Regions from separate parts of the Rahnella sp. Larv3_ips genome, predicted to be linked through region 1. Evidence: predicted binding sites of a transcription regulator. Region 1 holds the regulator's gene; the other holds the start of a gene.

Region 1 (9,970 bases):
AATGCTTTGACGTCGTTCAGGTGCTCCAGCTGTTTCTGACATTGCAGGCGGATCGCGCCCAGACGCAGTTCTTCTTCGGCCAGCTGCGTCTGATATTGCGCCAAATCTTTTTGCTGTTGCTGCACGCGCTGGTTCAGCTGAGGGAAAATCTGCGCGAGTGAATACAGCTGCTGGCGCACCGGGCGCAGCTGCGCCAGCTCTGTTTGCCGTTTCTGCCATGCTGCCAGCGGATGCTGTTTTTCCAGCTCAGCCTGACGCTGTTGTGCGGCGTTCAGCGCCTCGGTCAGCGCGGTCTGGCGGGTCTGATGCTGGCGGCTTTCTTCGTCCAGTTTCTGACGTTCGGCGGTCATTTGCACCCGCGTCGCGTTATGCTCACTGACCAGTTTCTGCACGTCACTGACCGACTGTTGCGTATCGGCCAGTGATTTACGCCACTGGATAATTTCGCCATCCAGCGGCAGGATTTTTTCTTCAATCAGCGTCTGCGTCTGACGCTGTTCTTCCGCCTGTTTCAGCCGTGCGGTTTGCGCCTGTTCCACCGCCAGAGTCAGCGGCGTCATTTGTGCAATTTGCTGTTCCTGTTGCTGCGTGAGCTGCGCCAGTTGCTGCACAAGACGTTGCGATTCATCCTGACAACGCTGGCGATCATTGAGTAACGGACGCAGTTTTTCTGCCGGTTCGCTACGTGCCAGCTGCTGCAATTGCGGCGCGGCAGCCAAATTTTCCTGCTCGGCGGCGCTCAGTTGCTGCTGAGACTGCTGAAGTTTTTGCTGCACCTGCTGCCACTGTTGCAGCCAGTTAAGATCCTGCTGGCGCTGCTGCGCCTGCCGGCTGAGGCTGATTTCCTGTGCGTTCAGCTCAGTCAGTTCTGTTTCCAGCGCCTGGCGCTGTTCTTCGCTAAGCAGTTCGATACCGGCCATGCGTTGATGCAAACCGTCCAGGGTGACGCGTGCCTCTTTATGTTGTTCAAACACGCGTTCGGACAGCAGACCGTAGATTTCGGTACCGGTGAGTTCTTCCAGCAGTTCGGCGCGGTCGTTAGCGTCGGCATTCAGAAACGCCGCGAACTGGCCCTGCGACAGCATCATCGATTTGGTGAAACGGCCAAAATCCAGTCCGGTCAGTTCGGCGATAGCATCAAGTTTATCGCGCACTTTATCCGCCAGAATTTTGCCGTCGGCCAGCAAGGCCAGCTCGACTTTTGGCGCCTGTAAATTGCCGTCCGGTGAGTTTTTCGCGCGTCGCTGGCTCCAGAATGCGCGATAGCCGATGCCTTTCACTTCAAACTCCACTTCGGCCAGTGATTCGGCGGTATGGCGGGTCATCAGTTCATTCTGACTTGGCGTGACGTTCAGGCGTGGCGTCTGGTGATACAGCGCCAGACAGATGGCGTCGAGCAGGGTGGTTTTCCCCGCACCGGTCGGGCCGGTGATGGCGAATAAACCGTTGCTGGCGAACGGCTCGGCGGTGAAATCAATTTTCCATTCGCCTGCCAGCGAGTTCAGGTTTTTTAAACGCAGGCTGAGAATTTTCATTGTGCGCTGCCCTCCGTGCTCTGACCGCTGGTGACCTGTTCGACAACCTGGGCGAACAGCGTGCGCATCCGCGTCTGGCGCGGTTCATCCGTATCCGCTTCCAGCGACAATCTGCGCTCAAAAACGTCGCTGACGCTCAGCTCGCTGAGGGTCTCTTTTTCCTGCTGATCGATGCTGTGAATCCGTTGTTCTTTACTGCGGCGCAGTAACACGACCTCCACCGGCAGTTCGGCGGTCAGCGCCTGAATGCGGCGCTGAATGTCGCTGAGATAATCCTGCGTCGCCACTTCAATATCCAGCCAGACCGGTTTTGTGGCATCGCCTCCGGTGAAGTGCGCCAGCTGCTGTTCAATCTCCGCCAGCGAGCCTTTGATGATTTGCATCGGCTGGAAAACGGGGATCTCCAGCGTGTCGATGGCGTTGAGCGTGGCACCGTCGAAATCCAGCAGATAGACGCTTTTGGCTTTGCTCAGCTCATCAAAACTGAGCGGAATAGGGGAACCGCTGTAACGGATATGTTCCGTTTTCGCCACGCACTGCGCGCGGTGGATATGGCCGAGCGCGACGTAATCTACCGGCGGGAACGCCTGCGCCGGAAAGGCATCAAGAGTCCCAATATAGATGTCGCGCACGGAATCAGAGGTGCTGACGCCAACGGTGGTCAGATGGCCGGTGGCGATGATCGGCAGCGGCAGACCCAGTTGGTCGCGTTTGGCCTGCGCAGCGTGGCACAGCGCATCATAATGCGCGGCAATGGCTTCCTGTAAGGCCAGCTGTTTGTCGCTGCCGGATTGCCCTGCCTGACTGGCGATTAAATCGCGCGGGCGTAAAAAGGGGATCGCGCACAGTACGGCTCCCGGCGTACCATTGCGCTGATTTAACACCAGCACTTGCTCAGACAGATCTTCGCCGACGGTGGCGATCACCCGGGTATTGAGACAGGAAAGCAGCTCGCGGGACTCATTTAACGTGGCGACGGAATCATGATTACCGGCCAGCACAATCAGCTGACAGCCGGTGCGTTGTAATTCCACCACGAAGCGGTTATACAGTTCGCGGGCATAGCTCGGCGGTGAGCCGGTATCGAAAATGTCACCGGCCACGATCACGGCATCAACCTGATGATTTTCCACCTGTTCCGTCAGCCAGCGCAGAAAGGCCTGGTGCTCGGCGGCGCGGCTTTTGGTAAAGAAATACTGGCCAAGATGCCAGTCTGAGGTGTGGATCAGGCGCATGAAACTCCCTGTGGTTCGCGGTGCGGTAACAATGGCGCAAAGTATAAACGCCGACGGGGGACGATGTCCTGAGAAAATCGGACGCATTTCAGCAAGATGGCTGTTAAATTGCCGGGTAATGAACCATCCTTTCTATTCATAAATCTGTCACAAAACTGACGCATAATGGCGCCCGCAATCAAATAAAAGATCGCTAACCTATTGGCAGGACCTACGATGGCTAGACGTATATTAGTGGTTGAAGACGAAGCTCCTATTCGTGAAATGGTGTGTTTTGTACTGGAACAAAATGGCTATCAGGCTGTTGAAGCTGAAGATTTTGATTCCGCGGTGGCCCAGCTGGTCGAGCCTTATCCTGAGCTTATCCTGCTCGACTGGATGTTACCGGGCGGTTCCGGTATTCAGTTTATTAAGCACCTTAAACGTGAAGCCCTGACCCGCGAAATCCCGGTGATGATGCTGACCGCACGCGGTGAAGAAGAAGATCGGGTGCGCGGCCTCGAAGTGGGTGCCGATGATTACATCACCAAACCGTTTTCTCCGAAAGAACTGGTTGCCCGCATCAAAGCGGTAATGCGCCGCATTTCTCCGATGGCGGTGGAAGAGGTGATCGACATGCAGGGGCTGAGCCTGGATCCTTCCTCTCACCGGGTGATGGCCAACGAGCAGGCGCTCGACATGGGGCCGACCGAATTCAAATTATTACACTTCTTTATGACCCACTCAGAACGTGTTTACAGCCGCGAACAGTTGCTGAATAACGTCTGGGGCACTAACGTTTATGTGGAAGATCGCACCGTGGACGTGCATATTCGTCGTTTACGTAAAGCGCTGGAAACCAGTGGACATGACAGAATGATTCAGACTGTCCGTGGCACGGGATACCGTTTCTCAACGCGTTATTAATCCCCACAGCGGAGAATCTGTGTGTTAGAACGTTTGTCATGGAAACGGCTGGCCGGCGAATTTTTCCTCTTTTGCCTGCCAGCGATCATTCTCGGCATTTTTGTCGGCCATTTTGGCTGGCTTCTCTTTGCGTCGCTGCTGGCGGCGCTGGGCTGGAACTATTACAACCAGCTTAAACTCTCACATTGGCTGTGGCTTGACCGCAGCATCACCCCGCCAAACGGGCGCTGGAGCTGGGAGCCGCTTTTCTACGGGCTGAACCAGATGCAGATGCGTAACCGTCGTCGTCGTCGCGAATTAGGGCAATTAATTAAACGTTTTCGCAGCGGTGCAGAATCGTTACCTGATGCAGTGGTGCTGACCACCGAAGAGGGCAATATTTTCTGGTGTAACGGTCTGGCGCAGGAACTGCTCGGCTTTCGCTGGCCGGAAGACAACGGGCAGCACATCTTTAACCTTTTGCGCTATCCGGAGTTTCGCGCCTGGATCCAGGCCCGGGATTTCAGCCGTGCACTGAATCTTCAGCTGAATAATGAGCATTACGTGGAGTTTCGCGTGATGCCTTATTCTGAAGGGCAATTACTGATGGTGGCGCGGGATGTCACGCAGATGCGTCAGCTCGAGGGCGCGCGACGCAACTTCTTCGCTAACGTCAGCCATGAGCTGCGTACGCCGCTGACCGTTTTGCAGGGCTATCTGGAAATGATGGAAGACGCCAAGCTGGAAGAGCCGTTTCGTTCCAAAGCGCTGGATACCATGCAGGAGCAGACGCGACGCATGGACGGGCTGGTAAAACAGCTGCTGACGCTGTCGAAAATAGAAGCTTCTGCCAATATGGATTTGCACGAGAAAGTCGATATTCCGGTGATGCTCGGCATGCTGGAGCGTGAAGTGCAGACGCTGAGCGGCGGTCAGCATGAGGTCGTATTCCGTATAAACGACAAGCTGAAGGTCTTTGGCAACGAAGATCAACTGCGCAGCGCGGTTTCCAATCTGGTGTACAACGCGGTCAATCACACCCCGGCGGGCACCCGCATTGAAGTCAACTGGCAGCAAACGCCGCACGGCGCGCAGTTCCAGATAAGCGACAACGGGCCGGGTATTGCGCCTCAGCACCTTCCGCGCCTGACCGAACGTTTCTATCGCGTAGACAAAGCGCGCTCCCGCCAGACCGGTGGCAGCGGGCTGGGCTTAGCGATCGTCAAACATGCCCTGAGCCATCACAACGCCAGGCTGGAAGTCATGAGCGAAGTGGGTGTCGGCACCCGCTTTATGTTTACGCTGGCGCCGCGGTTGATTGTTCCGCAAGACGCCGGTGCGCAAGCTTCCATTAAGCCTTAATCCTCTCAAGCCTGTTATCTGCGGATTTCAGGCTTTCTTACTCTTCCAAATGAACATTTCCTCTAAATGAACATTCTTCCCACTAACGTGAATTTTATTCACGTCCCATGAAGATTCCTCTGTTGCTGATAAGCGTGCTGCATGACACTATCCAATCAAAGACGTTTAGACATCCAGATGTCTATATATAACGCAACGCAATTATTTACTTTGTAAATCATTGGTATTCCGCCATACGCCGCGGGGTGCCTAAAAGGAGTCATGCATGCAACGTACAACCCCTCCATTCCGCGCCGACGTTGTCGGCAGTTTTCTGCGCCCGCTGGCGATTAAAGAAGCGCGTAAACAGTTTCAGGCCGGCGAGATTGATGCCGCTCAGCTGCGCGCTGTGGAAGACACTGAAATTCGTCGCGTGGTGGATTTGCAGCGTGAAGCCGGTCTGCAAGTGGTCACTGACGGCGAATTCCGCCGGGCGTGGTGGCACTTCGATTTCTTCGAAGGGCTGGACGGCGTGGAAGGTTACGACGCGGTGCAGGGGATCCAGTTCAACGGCGTACAAACGAAAGCACGCAGCATCAAAGTGGTCAGTAAACTCGGTTTTGGCGCACACCCGATGCTGGAAGATTTCCGCTTCCTGAAAAGCATCAGCGGCAGCGCGGTGCCCAAAATGACCATTCCAAGTCCGAGTGTGATGCATTTTCGCGGTGGCCGTGACGCCATCAGCAAAGAGGTTTACCCCGACCTGAAAGCGTATTTTGACGATCTGGCACAGGTTTACCGTGACGCCATCAGGGCGTTTTACGATGCCGGTTGCCGTTATCTGCAACTCGACGACACGGTCTGGGCGTACCTGTGTTCAGAAGATCAGAAGAAGCAAATCCGCGAACGTGGGGATTCTCCGGAAGAGTTAGCACGCACTTACGCTGACGTGCTGAATAAAGCCATTGCCGGGAAACCCGACGATCTGGTGATTGGTCTGCATGTTTGTCGTGGCAACTTCCGCTCCACCTGGATTTCAGAAGGTGGCTATGAACCGGTCGCGGAGATCCTGTTTGGCGGCGTGAACATCGATGCTTTCTTCCTTGAATATGACAACGAGCGTTCCGGTGGTTTCGAGCCGCTGCGCTTCATCAAAAAAGGCCATCAGCAGGCGGTTCTGGGATTGATCACCACAAAATCCGGCGAACTGGAGCTGGCGAAAACGGTGGAAGCGCGTCTTGCAGAAGCGGCTGAGTATCTGGATATCAACCAGATTTGCCTCAGCCCGCAGTGTGGTTTCGCCTCGACAGAAGAGGGCAACAGCCTGACCGAAGCGCAGCAGTGGGAAAAATTAAAACTGGTCGTCGATATCGCTGCGCGCGTCTGGTAAAGGCGTCGCCGGTTATTTATTGACCTCATTAATCTGCTGGATATCGTGCGTGAAATTGCCCGTTCGTGGTGATTTCACGCACTTTTTGCCTTTTCGGGGCATATCTTGTGCTTACTTCGTTCAAAAATCATACATATCATATTGCGTGTTTGTGGCTGTATTTAGTGATAATCGCTGCTCTAAAGCATTAATCTGGTTGAAGACTCTGCTTTTTGGATCTCGGCTTGCCTTTCTGCGCTATAAACGTTTACCTTAGCCCCCGCTGTCGCTCGATACTCCCTGCATAACAACGTAATCATCTGCATATCATCAGGCGTTTTAGGCTCCTTCCGGCTTCATTTTGGTGCTCTCTGGCTTTGTTCGCCATTCATCCTTCTGACCGAGCAGCACGACGACAGCAACGGACACTTTATTCATTTGAACAGGCAACACGACACCAATCATGAGTACTCGTTTAACAAATAAAGATATTCTGGCGTTAGGTTTCATGACCTTCGCTTTATTCGTCGGGGCCGGAAACATTATTTTCCCGCCAATGGTTGGCCTGCAGGCCGGTCCTGAAGTCTGGTGGGCTGCTGCCGGGTTTATGATCACAGCCGTCGGCCTCCCGGTGATGACCGTCATTGCCTTGGCGCGTGTCGGGGGCGGTGTTGACGCCCTGAGCTCTCCGATTGGCCGTGGTGCCGGTATTTTGCTGGCCACCGTCTGCTATCTTGCCGTGGGCCCGCTGTTTGCTACGCCACGCACCGCGACCGTTTCCTTTGAAGTGGGGATCGCGCCGATGACCGGTGACGGCCCGCTGCCTCTGCTGATTTATAGCGTGATTTATTTTGCGCTGGTGATCGGCATTTCCCTGTATCCGGGCCGTCTGCTCGATACCGTCGGGCATTTCCTCGCGCCGTTGAAAATGGTTGCACTGGCTGCGCTGGGCGTTGCCGCACTGCTGTGGCCTGCCGGCCAGACAATGCCTGCGGTCGATGCTTATCAAACGGTTCCCTTCTCAAGTGGCTTCGTAAACGGGTATCTGACGATGGATACGCTGGGAGCGCTGGTGTTCGGGATTGTGATCGTTAATGCCGCCCGTTCACGCGGTGTGTCTGATGCTAAGTTGCTGACCCGTTACACTATTCTGGCTGGGTTGATCGCCGGTTTAGGTCTGGTGTTGGTCTATCTCAGCCTGTTCAAACTTGGCGAAAACAGTGCATCACTGGTTCCTGGCGCGACTAACGGCGCGGTGATCCTGCATGCTTATGTGGCGCATACCTTTGGTGGCGTCGGCAGCTTCTTCCTCGGCGCGCTGATTTTCATCGCCTGTATGGTGACGGCGGTTGGCCTGACCTGTGCCTGTGCGGAGTTCTTTGCTCAGTACCTGCCGCTGTCTTACAAAACACTGGTGTTCATTCTGGGTCTGTTCTCCATGCTGGTGTCCAACCTCGGCCTGAGCCATCTGATTCAGATTTCAATTCCGGTGCTGACGGCCATTTACCCGCCATGTATCGCGCTGGTGGTCTTGAGCTTCACCCTGCGCTGGTGGAATAATACGACGCGCATCGTGGCGCCGGTCATGCTGGTCAGTCTGGTGTTCGGTATTGTTGATGGCATCAAAACCTCGGCCTTTGCTGATATCATGCCTGCCTGGACTGCGAACCTGCCACTGGCTGCACAAGGTCTTGCCTGGTTACCGCCGTCAGTATTAATGCTGGTGCTGGTGGGGATCTATGACAAAATCAGTGGCCCGCGCAGCGTCACGGCGCATCAATAATTATCGGGTGAAAGTTCCACAGTAGTTGAGTGAATTGTTCGCCAATCAGGCCACGGAAACCATTTCCGTGGCTTTTTCATTGGCAGGGTGCAGGTGTTTTTTTTGAATTGGCATTGTGATTTTTAAAATACAGAGACGGGTTAAGGTACATGCAAGAATCAGCTGAACAACCAACCGGGCAGCCAGAAGCGCCGGGCACGAAGCTAAAACGCGGTCTGACAACGCGTCATATTCGCTTTATGGCATTGGGATCAGCCATCGGAACCGGGCTGTTTTATGGATCGGCGGATGCCATCAAACTGGCAGGGCCCAGTGTATTGCTGGCATATCTGGTCGGCGGCATCATCGCCTTTATCATCATGCGCGCACTCGGCGAAATGTCGGTGCATAACCCGCAAAGCGGTTCGTTCTCACGTTATGCCCAGGACTACCTCGGGCCAATGGCGGGCTATATCACTGGCTGGACCTACTGTTTCGAAATCCTCATTGTGGCGATCGCCGACGTTACTGCCTTCGGCATTTATATGGGCGTCTGGTTCCCGGATGTGCCGCAGTGGACGTGGGTGCTCAGCGTCGTGCTGATCATCGGCGCGATCAATTTAGTCAGTGTGAAGGTGTTCGGCGAGCTGGAGTTCTGGTTCTCCTTCTTCAAAGTGCTGACGATTATCATCATGATTGTGGCGGGTTTCGGCATTATCTTCTGGGGCATCGGTAATGGCGGCCAGGCAACAGGTATCCATAATTTGTGGAGCCACGGCGGATTCTTCAGCCAGGGCATCATGGGGACTATCCTGTCGTTACAGCTGGTGATGTTCGCTTATGGCGGCATTGAAATCATTGGTATTACGGCCGGTGAAGCGGAAGATCCGAAGAAGTCGATTCCGAAAGCCATTAACTCGGTTCCGCTGCGTATTCTTGTGTTTTACGTGGGCACTCTGTTTGTCATCATGTCGATTTTCCCGTGGAATCAGATCGGTACGCAGGGGAGTCCGTTTGTACTGACATTCCAGCATATGGGGATCACTGCGGCGGCCGGTATTCTGAACTTCGTGGTGATCACTGCGTCGTTGTCGGCTATCAACAGCGATGTGTTTGGCGTGGGCCGTATGTTGCACGGAATGGCAAAGCAGGGGCAGGCGCCTAAAATGTTCAGCAAAGTGTCGCGTCTGGGCACTCCGTGGGTCACGGTGCTGGTGATGATGGCCGCGTTGCTGATTGCGGTTTACCTCAACTACATCATGCCTTCGAATGTGTTTTTGGTGATCGCGTCTCTGGCGACCTTTGCGACCGTCTGGGTGTGGATAATGATCCTGTTCTCCCAGATTGGTTTTCGTCGCAAGCTGAGCAAGCAGCAGGTTAAAGAGCTCGAGTTCCCGCTGCGTGGCGGCGTGTATACCTCGGTGTTCGGTATTATCTTCCTGGTGTTTATCATCGGCCTGATTGGTTACTTCCCGGATACCCGCGTGTCGCTTTACGTCGGTATGGTGTGGGTTGCCGCCCTGCTGATAGGGTATGCCTTCAAGCTGCGTAATGACCGCAAGAAGCAGGCAGTGTCACTGAGCAAGTAAGCAAGCACTTACCTTTCGGTAAAAAAAAGCCCCCGATATCTTCAAGGTATCGGGGGCTTTTTGTTGTCAGTTAATAGCCGATGGCCGCGCCTGCTGGCCGCCGCACATCATTCGCGCCATAGAGATAACCTTCGCGAACCTTGCCTGATACCGCCGAGTCATTACCTGAAGTGGCAGAGGTGACGCCTGCGGCGCCCGGTAACCCCACCATAATCAACTCCGTCGCGCCCCACGGCGTCTGTTCCACCATTTTA
Region 2 (9,970 bases), 390 kb from region 1:
CCTGCTGATAATAACGATTGAAATCTTTATTCAAAATAATATTTCCGGTTTACAGATAATAATAATTCCTCCCCCTGCGAAGGAGGAGGAAACTACGGATTAACGACCGCCTTTAGTCAGCTCACGCTTCATATCGATAATCTGCTGATATTCCGCCAGCGACGTTTCACCGATGTGTTGTTTACCGCCGACGGCTTTCACGAAGCAGGCGTGGTCTTCTTTATCCAGTTTCTTGATGGCAGAAACCAGTTTGGCTTTAAATGCCGGTGGCAAATCGCTGCGCACTAAAATCGGGCCGTTAGGGATCAGCGGAGATTCCCAGATGATACGGATTTTCTTCATCAGATCCGGATGGTCCATGCGGATCATTCGGTTGAATGCCCCTGAGGTATAACCGGTTTCACGGTCACCAATCATTGAAGCCCAGGTCACCGCGCCTTCGAACTGGCCGTTCAGCACGCCAAGAATGTCCTGCTCATGGCCGCCGGAGAAGGTAACGCTGGAGAAGAAGTTGTTGTATTTATTATCCGTTGTGCCGCCAAACTCTTTCTTGAACGCCTGATTCGGGATCAGGTAACCGGAGGTGGAATCCGGGTCAGCGAAGCCAAAGGATTTACCTTTCAGATCAGAAATTTTCTGGTACGGGCTGTCGGCTTTGACCACGACAACCGAGTGATAACCGCGGGATTTGTCGGTATCGTCGATCACAATACCCACCAGATCCACTGCTTTCGGGTTATTAATATAAACCGACGCGAAAGACGACGGAGACATACTTAATACCATGTCGACTTTCTTGCCTAATAACCCCTGAATAACGCCTGAATAATCGGAGGAATTACGCAGTTTAGTATCCACATTTAATTCTTTATCGAAGAAATCTTTGACGCACTGATTATCCCCGATTTGCTGAGTCGCATTCTGCCCGCCCAAAATACCTAAGTTCAGTTCTTTAGGCGCATCTTCTGCCATGCTGTGCATTGCGGTAAAGGAACCTGCAACAAAGACTGCCAGACGTAATAACTTCTTCATGTAATGGTAACCTTGTGTAGATTGAGAGAAAGTAGAAATAAAGCGTGCCAAAATTGAGTCTTATAATTAAACCGCTACGGCTTCATGTTCCTCACCGTATAACTGATGCAGGATCCCGTCAGTTAACTGATCAGGATGACCATCAAATATAATTTGCCCTTTCGCAATGCCAATAACACGGGTGCAATAATCTTTCACCAGTTCGACCGAATGCAAATTCACCATCACTGCGATATTTTCTTCGCTGACTTTTTTCAGTGCATTCATGATGCGCAGGGTATTTTTTGGATCGAGAGAAGCAACGGGTTCATCGGCCAGCAAAATTTTGGGGTTTTGCATCAGTGCGCGACATATCGCCACCCGCTGCATCTGCCCGCCGGAAAGATTTTCGGCGCGTTGTAACGCATGCGGCAACATGTGCAGCCATTCCAGCAGGGAAATCGCCCGGGCGCGGTCTTCGTCGTTAAACTGGTTAAAGAATGATTTGAAAGTTGAGGTATGGCTCAGACGCCCGAGCAACACGTTAGTCAGTACATCCAGACGCGGGACCAGGCAAAAATCCTGAAAGATCATGCCACAACCGGAACGCCAGCGGCGCAACGCTTTGCCGGTCAGCCCGGCAAGCTCCTGCTGTTCACCATTTTCGTAATGACACACCACGCTGCCGTCGGTTAACGGAATGGTGCCATTGAGAACGTGCAGCAGCGTAGATTTTCCTGCACCGGAGCGGCCAATCACCGCGACAAACTCACCGGCGTGCAGATCAAAATTAATGTCATTAAGAACCCGCTGGCCGGATTTGTAGGATTTCACCAGGCCTTTGACGTCGAGTACTTTGTTCAGATGCTGTGTCCCGGCCTGAGGATATTCAGCCTGTGCCAGCTTAAGTTGTGCTTGCGCCATGATGCTGTCTCTCGGTTGCTTTCATTATCTGGCGTTCATTAAGCGCGAGTTTTATGACACATCAATGACGATTTAATGGACAGCGCATGACAAAAAGACGCTGGAATAAGTCTATGATTGTAGGGGTGCCAAATGCGCATCACGTCAAAAAAGGAAGATGAAATGGATAATCAGACACTCATCGCCGCATTGAAAGAGATTGCCGGCATCCGCCATGTTCTGACCGGTGACAGCAACACCGAGCGCTACCGTAAAGGGTTTCGCTCCGGCGGAGGCAAAGCGCTGGCGGTCGTATTCCCGCAGACATTGCTGCAACAGTGGCAACTGCTGAAAGTGTGCATCGCGGCCGATAAAATCGTCATCATGCAGGCTGCCAATACCGGCCTGACCGAAGGCTCGACGCCCAGCGGGGACGATTACGACCGCGACATTGTTATTTTCAGCACGCTGAAGCTGGATAAGATCCAGTTGCTCGACGGCGGCCATCAGGTGATAGGCTTTCCCGGCAGCACACTCTATAAGCTGGAGAAAATGCTTAAGCCGTACAACCGGGAACCTCACTCGGTGATCGGATCATCCTGCATCGGTGCCTCCGTTGTCGGCGGGATCTGCAATAACTCCGGCGGCTCGCTGGTCAAACGCGGCCCGGCCTATACCGAAATGGCACTCTACGCACAGATAGATGAGCAGGGAGAGCTGAAGCTGATTAATCATCTGGGTATCAACCTCGGTGATACACCCGAGGAGATCCTGACGCGTCTGGAAAAAGCGGAATATCTTGAAACCGATATCCTGCACGATAAGCGGCTGGCGTCCGATAACGAATACGCCTCACGCGTTCGTGAAGTGGATGCTGATACGCCGTCACGCTTTAACGCCGACCAGCGCCGGTTGTTTGAGGCCTCAGGTTGTGCCGGAAAGCTGGCGGTTTTTGCGGTACGCCTCGACACTTTCCCGGCAGAAACCCAGCAGCAGGTGTTTTACATCGGCACCAATGACACCGCCGTCCTCACTGAACTGCGCCGTCAGATCCTGCGTGACTTCACTCATCTGCCTGTTGCGGGCGAATACATGCATCGTGACATTTTCGATATCACCGAAGTCTATGGCAAAGACACCTTCATGATGATCGACAAACTTGGCACCGATAAAATGCCGGATATGTTTACCGCCAAAGGTAAATTCGATGCCCACGCCAGCAAAGTGCCTTTTCTGCCGAAAAACTTCAGCGACCGCGTCATGCAATGCCTGAGCAAAGCCCTGCCCAATCATCTGCCTCCCCGGATGAAACAATACCGCGATCGTTTTGAACATCATCTGCTGCTGAAAATGTCAGGTCAGGGCATTGATGAGGCCAGAAACTTCCTCACCCGATTCTTCAGTGACGGTCAGGGCGATTTCTTTATTTGTTCTGCCGATGAAGGTAAAAAAGCTTTCCTGCATCGCTTCGCCGCAGCGGGTGCCGCGGTGCGTTATCACGCAGTGCATGAAAAAGAGGTGGAGGACATTCTGGCACTGGACATCGCGCTGCGACGCAATGACCGCGAATGGTTTGAAACCCTGCCGGAGGATATCGATAACCAGCTGGTGGCAAAACTGTATTACGGCCATTTCATGTGCCACGTTTTCCATCAGGATTACATCGTCAAAAAAGGCGCGAACAGCAAGGCGCTGAAACACAGGATGCTTGAGCTTCTCGACGCCAAAGGCGCGGAGTACCCGGCCGAGCATAACGTCGGGCATCTGTATATGGCGAAACCGCACCTGAAAGCCTTCTACCAACAGGCCGATCCCACCAACAGCTTCAATCCGGGAATAGGAAAAACCAGTAAGTTGAAAAACTGGCAGGAATAACAAATCCTGGAGCATGGATTATGCGGGGTTAGTTTGTTGCTCCCTCCCCTTCGCTGTGGAGGGAGCAGTGCAGATCAAAATAGCTGAGTTCCGTAACCCCACATGATCACCGTCAGCGCGAGCAGCAGCTCAAGAACCAGAACACCCATTGCCAGAGTTGAACTGGAGAACAGAAAGCCTTCGCGCCGGTCGATATTCAGGAAGTTCGGAATACCGAGATACAGCAGATATCCGCTGTAGCACAAACCAATAATACCGACGAACAGGCACAGCCAGACCATCGGATATAACGCGACGATCCCGCTGAGGAACATCGGTGTGGCAACGTAACCGGCAAACACGATGCAGTTGTTGAGTGTCGGACGACTGTCATAGCGACGCGCCATCCAGTAGATAATTCGCCCCATCAGGGCGACAGCACCGAGCATCAGAACATAAAAAATAACGGCGATGTAGGACGCGGTGAACATGGAAACCAGCAGTTTCTGCCCGTCACCGAAATTCCAGCCAAGCTGCGTGGTTCCGATAAAGGAACAGACAACCGGAATAAGCGCCATCAGAAGAACATGATGAGAATACACATGTGAAACGGTTTCCCGTTCACGCTGGATTTGTTGCAGTTCGGGACCTGGATGGGACAACAGTCCCCAGACATGATTTACCATGAAACACCCCCTTGTACGCCGAAAGCCGCCAGCGGCGTGCGGTGATAAACCTTCGGGAATGCCCGTTACACTGAGGCACAAGGAAGGTGGCGACCTGTCTAAATTATAGCCGTTATTGTTGAATCTGCAGAGGCGGCCAATTCTGCATGAAGGATCATTGGCCGCCTCGGGTCGCCTTTAATGAATAAAGCGTGCAGCGGTAAAGGTCACGCCAACTAACACCAGCATCATGCTGATAATCCATCGGGTCTGTTGAATCATCAGATCATAAAACATGGCCTGCATCCCGCTCAGGGAAGCTTCAATTTTCACAAAGCGTGCGTCTACCTTTTCAAATCGTTGATCGATTTTGTCAAAACGCTCATCTACACGCTCAAACTGGTTATCGATCCGGACCAGATGATCGTCAATCCTCAGCAGGTGTCCGTCGATGCGGGCGACGCTCTGCTCGGTTCTCCCGAGACGCACCCCTATATCTGTCACGGTTTCAGTGAGCGTGACCATCTGGTGTTCCAGCTTGCCGACTCGGAGGTGGGTATCCGTGACCACGTCGGTCAGTTGACTGACCTGCTGTTCCACCTTCCCCACACGCAAATTCAGTCCAGCAAGTTCCTCACCGGTTTTAATTCCCTGCTTTTCAATACTGTTGATCTGATTTTGCAAAAGCTTTTCCATTAGCGATTTCTCCTTGGGTGCTTCCGGCCAGGCTGGTGCGCCTGGGAAATAGAGCGTCGGGTTGACGGGCGATATATCCATTGTGCTGAGCTGATACATAGTTGGTTATCCCTCACATGTGTTTCCCTGTTCAGATATCCTTAATCTGCAACCAGTTTGCACTGTATAAATAACCACCTCAAATCAATTTATTGCTCGTTTAACACACCGATTTTAATGTATCTATGTTTGAGGTCGTTGCATTGAGCAAAGAAATAACTCCAGATAAATTAGCATGTTACGCGTGGCGGTAACGGTGGTGAGTTACACGAAAACAAACTTAACCGCTATAACCGACTTCGCAGCATATCCGCCCTTCATCTCGATCCCGTCGCCAGTTATTGTTGACGCCGTTTATGCTCGCAGGAAAGACGGAGTGCTGAATAAAATAATGTATTTTTATCAATGCGTTATGATTGTTATGGGCAGCCAGAACACCCGGTAACGCGTGTTAACCGGCGCCAGCCACTCCCCATTCCCCCCACAAACCGTTAACGTAAAGGCTGAATCTCTCAAGGAGGCCGCTATGCGCATCACCTGCTTACACACCGCCGACAGTAATATTGCCGTTTTCGATAACGCCGCCCGCCAGCTTGGGCTTGATCATCATGAAATAACGCATCTCTCCCGGCCAGATTTACTGGCTGCGGCGGAAAGCACCGGCGGCATGACGGCGGATTTGCAACATCAAACTGCACAACTCCTGCGCAGCCTTGCCACCCATGCAGACCGTGTGCTGCTGACCTGCTCAACGCTCGGGGCTGCGGCCACGCTGGCAAACGAAAGCAGCCCGGCACCGGTTTTTCGCGTGGATCAGGCGCTGGCAGAGCAGGCGATGAAAACGCCGGGAAACGTGGTGGTGCTTTGCGCGGTGGAAAGCACCCTGGACACCACCCGGCGGCTGTTTGAACAGGCAGAAAGGCATCCGCTGGCGGTGCTGGAGGTCCGGCTGGTAGCGGGAGCATGGGAGAAATTTAAGCAGGGAAATCTGGCGGGCTATCTGCAAACGATTGCCGCTGCCGCTGACACCGCTTACCGGCAAGGCGCCGACTGCGTGGCGCTGGCTCAGGCTTCGATGACGGGTGCGGCAGAACTGACACAGATCGGGACGCCGCTCACCGCACCGGTTTGTGGCCTGCGGGCCGCCGTGTCTCAGTAACAGGCAACAAAAAGGCGAAAATCGAAAGAGTGGCTATACTCAAGGTGAAATATCATTGGCTTAGCACATCAGGCCGGTGAAGACTAAGAGTAGATTAAGGAAAAAATATGAAAATTATTCTGTGGATTATCGCCATTATCTTTATCGTCGGCTTACTGACCCTGACAGGGGTATTTAAACTGATCTTCTGATCGGCACGTCTGAACGTTTCTGCGCACAAAAGAAAAAGTCCGGCCACTGCGCCGGACTTTTTTCATCTGATTTCTGCTCATCAACGCGCTTATGCGACTCAGGCTGACGCAAAAATCAGTCCTGAGCCTCTTCCACGCTCGGCTGCGACTTCTGCTGATCTTTCTGTTTACGGTAGTTTTTCGCAATCTGCGGAACAGGCACCGTTTTACCGGTTTCCATCCAGGTGCGCAGACGGTTGGCATCGGCGAAGGCGGTGAATTTCCCGAAGGCATCCATCACCACCAGCGTCACCGGTTTACCATTGATGGTAGTGCGCATCGCCAGACAGTGCCCGGCGTCATCGGTATAACCTGTCTTGGTCAGCTGAATGCTCCAGGACGGGTTCATGATCAGATGGTTAGTATTCCGGAAAGGCAGTGCATAAGACGGATGGCTGAACACGGCGGTTTTTTCAGAGGTCGTGCTCAGTTCGCCAATCAGCGGATAGCGTTGAGAAGCCAGCAACAAACGGGTCAGATCGCGCGCGGTGGAGACGTTGCGCGGCGATAAACCGGTTGGTTCGGCGTAACGGGTATGCGTCATGCCCAGCGATTTGGCTTTGGCATTCATTGCTTTAATAAAAGCGCTGTAACCGCCCGGATAGTGCGCCGCGAGACTGGCGGCCGCGCGGTTTTCTGAAGACATCAGCGCCAGCTGAATCATCTGACGGCGGGTAATTTCACTGTTGAGTTTCACGCGGGAGAAGACGCCGCGCATTTCAGGGGTATTGCTGATATCAATATTGATGACTTCGTCGAGCGGAAGTTTCGCATCCAGCGTCACCATGGCGGTCATCAGTTTGGTCAGGGAGGCAATCGGCCTCACCTCATCCGGATTTCGCGAGTAAATCACTTCGTGGCTTTTAAGATCAACCACCATGGCACTGCCTGAAGCAATTTGAACCATCGGGGCGACGGCCTGCTCGTGCTTTGCAGCGAGCGCGGCTGGGGCAGACAACATGCCTGTATTTAAGGCGAATAAGCTCAGAACCAGAAGACGGATTTTCACATGCATTGCTCTGTATTTAAGAAAGTTGTCATAAAATCATGTCGAAACAGCCGCCGAATTATAAGTTAGGCGAATAGTCTTAGCACTCGCAATTTGCAAATCTATTTGTCACAAAGTCTGTCATCCCTCCCCGCAAACCGTGGATTGGCGAGTAAGTGAACACTCGCCACAGAAGTCACAGACGTACGGGGTGAACGGTGCGGAAGGGAAAATCGGTTACAGAAGGGGATAAACCAATTTTTGCAGGCGCGGGATATTCGTCAGCTGGTTTTTTGCGTCAATGACATTCAGTTCGGGTACATATATCGCCGCAATAAAATCAATATTAATGCCCCCCTGACTGACGGGATGGTCAATAAACGTAGGATGAACAGCCACCGCCTGATTTAACCCATACAACACAGGGAAATTCTGACCGGTTAACCCCATTGATGAATAATTACCTGCGCTTTCCAAATAATTCTGCAAATAATTCATACTTACGCCTTTAGAAATGGGCTGGTTCTTATAAATATTCTCGACAGAATAGCCTCTTTCTCCTGACGTCAGTGAATGGTGGGCAAACCAGCCGGTGCCATCGATTTCTTCCATGCTCAGCAAAGCCCGGAAGCGCACCAGGCCGGCGAAGCTCCCGCTGTGGGATCCATGAACATAGCAGACGCCGTGAGATAACATTTTCAAATACTGCGGCTGCTCATGCGTTTTAATAATTTTTAGCGGGGATATTTTTAATGGTCTTTTCACAAGTCACTCCTTTTTTATTATCAGTCCTTCTTCTGTCGCATGCTTAATAACTCAATATTTATATATAGATGACCTATTTAAATTCACCATCTGAATTTAAACCCTGAATTTACCTGAAAAGAATACCATTCGAGTTTATAAAAAATAACCCTTGTATAGGATAAATAACTTCGCCTTTAAAAAATTCACTGCGCTAAGTTAATATAATCATTCTGTTTATAAACAATGCATTGGATATTAATCACTGAACGAATTACGCAGACTGTTAAACCGGCTGCGTAATTCGCTATCCTGTTCGTTTATTTCAATGATTAACCTGGAGAGGTCATTACAAGGCCGTTTTAGATTCAATCAGATAACCAATTTCCTGCCCGTAAGAGAGTTCAAGCGTATTGCCATCGGGGTCATCGAGAAATGCCCAGTAGCCGACCGGTGCACCGGAATCCGTTGGCTCCTGACGCAGAACGCCCGCAGCGCGTGCCTCGGTCAGTCTGGCATCCATCGCTTCTCTGGAAGCGCAGGCGACACCGAGGTGACCGAATGGGCCGAGTCGGGTGTCGGTGTTTTCAGGGTCTTCGGCCAGCACGATGGCAAAATGGCGGGTCATGTCGCTGAGCCATGCCACGGGTCTGGCATCCGTGCCCCGCTCGCCGCGCCGGTGGATGACTTTCATGTCGGCAAACTGTTGGTAGAACCTGATGCTGGCATCAAGATCTTTCACCGCAAAAGCAATGTGACTCAGACCGATATCGTTGTTTTCCATGATACTTCTCCCTATTTAAGCGTTGCCGCGCGAAGAAGTCATGGAGTGACACTACCGGTTAATGCGTTCGGCAATGTCCTTCGACGTCTTCAGCACGCGCACTTCAGTAAATAACTCCGAGGCTTCGTCGTACTCTTTTCTCAAATATCCCAGCCACTGTTTGATGCGCGCCACGTGATACAACCCGGTATCGCCCTGCTTTTCAAGACGGGTATATTTTTGCAACAGCGTCATCACATCCGGCCACGGCATACGCGGTTCGTTGTATTTCACCATCCGGCTGAGGTTGGGAAGATTCAGCGCGCCGCGCCCCAGCATCACCGCATCGCAACCGGTGGTTTGCATACAGGCCTGAGCGCTGGCGTAATCCCAGATTTCGCCGTTGGCGATAACAGGAATACTCAGACGCTGACGAATTTCGCCGATCGCCTGCCAGTTGATACGCTCCGCTTTATAGCCGTCTTCTTTGGTGCGCCCGTGCACGGCCAGTTCGGTCGCGCCCGCCTGTTGCACCGCATCGGCGATTTCGAAGCTGCGGTCCAGAGAATCCCAACCCAGCCGCACTTTCACGGTGACCGGCAGGTGCGCGGGAACCGCTGCGCGCATGGCTTTCGCGCCCTGGTAAATCAGCTCCGGATCTTTGAGCAAGGTCGCCCCGCCGCCGCTGCCGTTGACCATTTTCGACGGACAACCGCAGTTGAGATCGACGCCGTATGATCCAAGTTCGACGGCACGCGCGGCATTTTCTGCCAGCCATTCAGGATATTGACCGAGCAGCTGCACGCGAACCCGTGTACCGGAAGGCGTGCGGCTGTCGTGATGTAATTCGGGGCACAGACGATGGAAGACTTTGGCGGGCAGCAGTTGATCAACCACACGCACAAACTCAGTGATGCA

The links. Region 1 encodes PhoB, which activates phosphate uptake and scavenging genes when phosphate is short. Its sites were predicted from a motif close to CTGTCATAAAACTGNCNNAT; they were not measured.
Region 2: the regulator PhoB is predicted to act here: its motif matches at 1,976-1,995, upstream of phnC (phosphonate ABC transporter ATP-binding protein).

What each region holds. Positions count from the first base shown of each region.
Region 1 covers NZ_MJIB01000005.1:684,350-694,319, reverse strand. Annotated here, with positions in the region: gene sbcC (exonuclease subunit SbcC) at 1-1,535, opposite strand, end outside; gene sbcD (exonuclease subunit SbcD) at 1,532-2,770, opposite strand; gene phoB (phosphate response regulator transcription factor PhoB) at 2,987-3,676, shown strand; gene phoR (phosphate regulon sensor histidine kinase PhoR) at 3,698-5,017, shown strand; gene ED901_RS12085 (cobalamin-independent methionine synthase II family protein) at 5,283-6,386, shown strand; gene brnQ (branched-chain amino acid transport system II carrier protein) at 6,829-8,148, shown strand; gene proY (proline-specific permease ProY) at 8,298-9,716, shown strand; gene ggt (gamma-glutamyltransferase) at 9,787-9,970, opposite strand, start outside.
Region 2 covers NZ_MJIB01000005.1:295,365-305,334, forward strand. Annotated here, with positions in the region: gene phnE (phosphonate ABC transporter, permease protein PhnE) at 1-34, opposite strand, end outside; gene phnD (phosphonate ABC transporter substrate-binding protein) at 100-1,032, opposite strand; gene phnC (phosphonate ABC transporter ATP-binding protein) at 1,099-1,935, opposite strand; gene dld (D-lactate dehydrogenase) at 2,098-3,789, shown strand; gene ED901_RS10120 (Yip1 family protein) at 3,864-4,454, opposite strand; gene ED901_RS10125 (hypothetical protein) at 4,632-5,228, opposite strand; gene ED901_RS10135 (aspartate/glutamate racemase family protein) at 5,695-6,327, shown strand; gene pbpG (D-alanyl-D-alanine endopeptidase) at 6,634-7,572, opposite strand; gene ED901_RS10145 (hypothetical protein) at 7,783-8,310, opposite strand; gene ED901_RS10150 (VOC family protein) at 8,639-9,073, opposite strand; gene dusC (tRNA dihydrouridine(16) synthase DusC) at 9,125-9,970, opposite strand, start outside.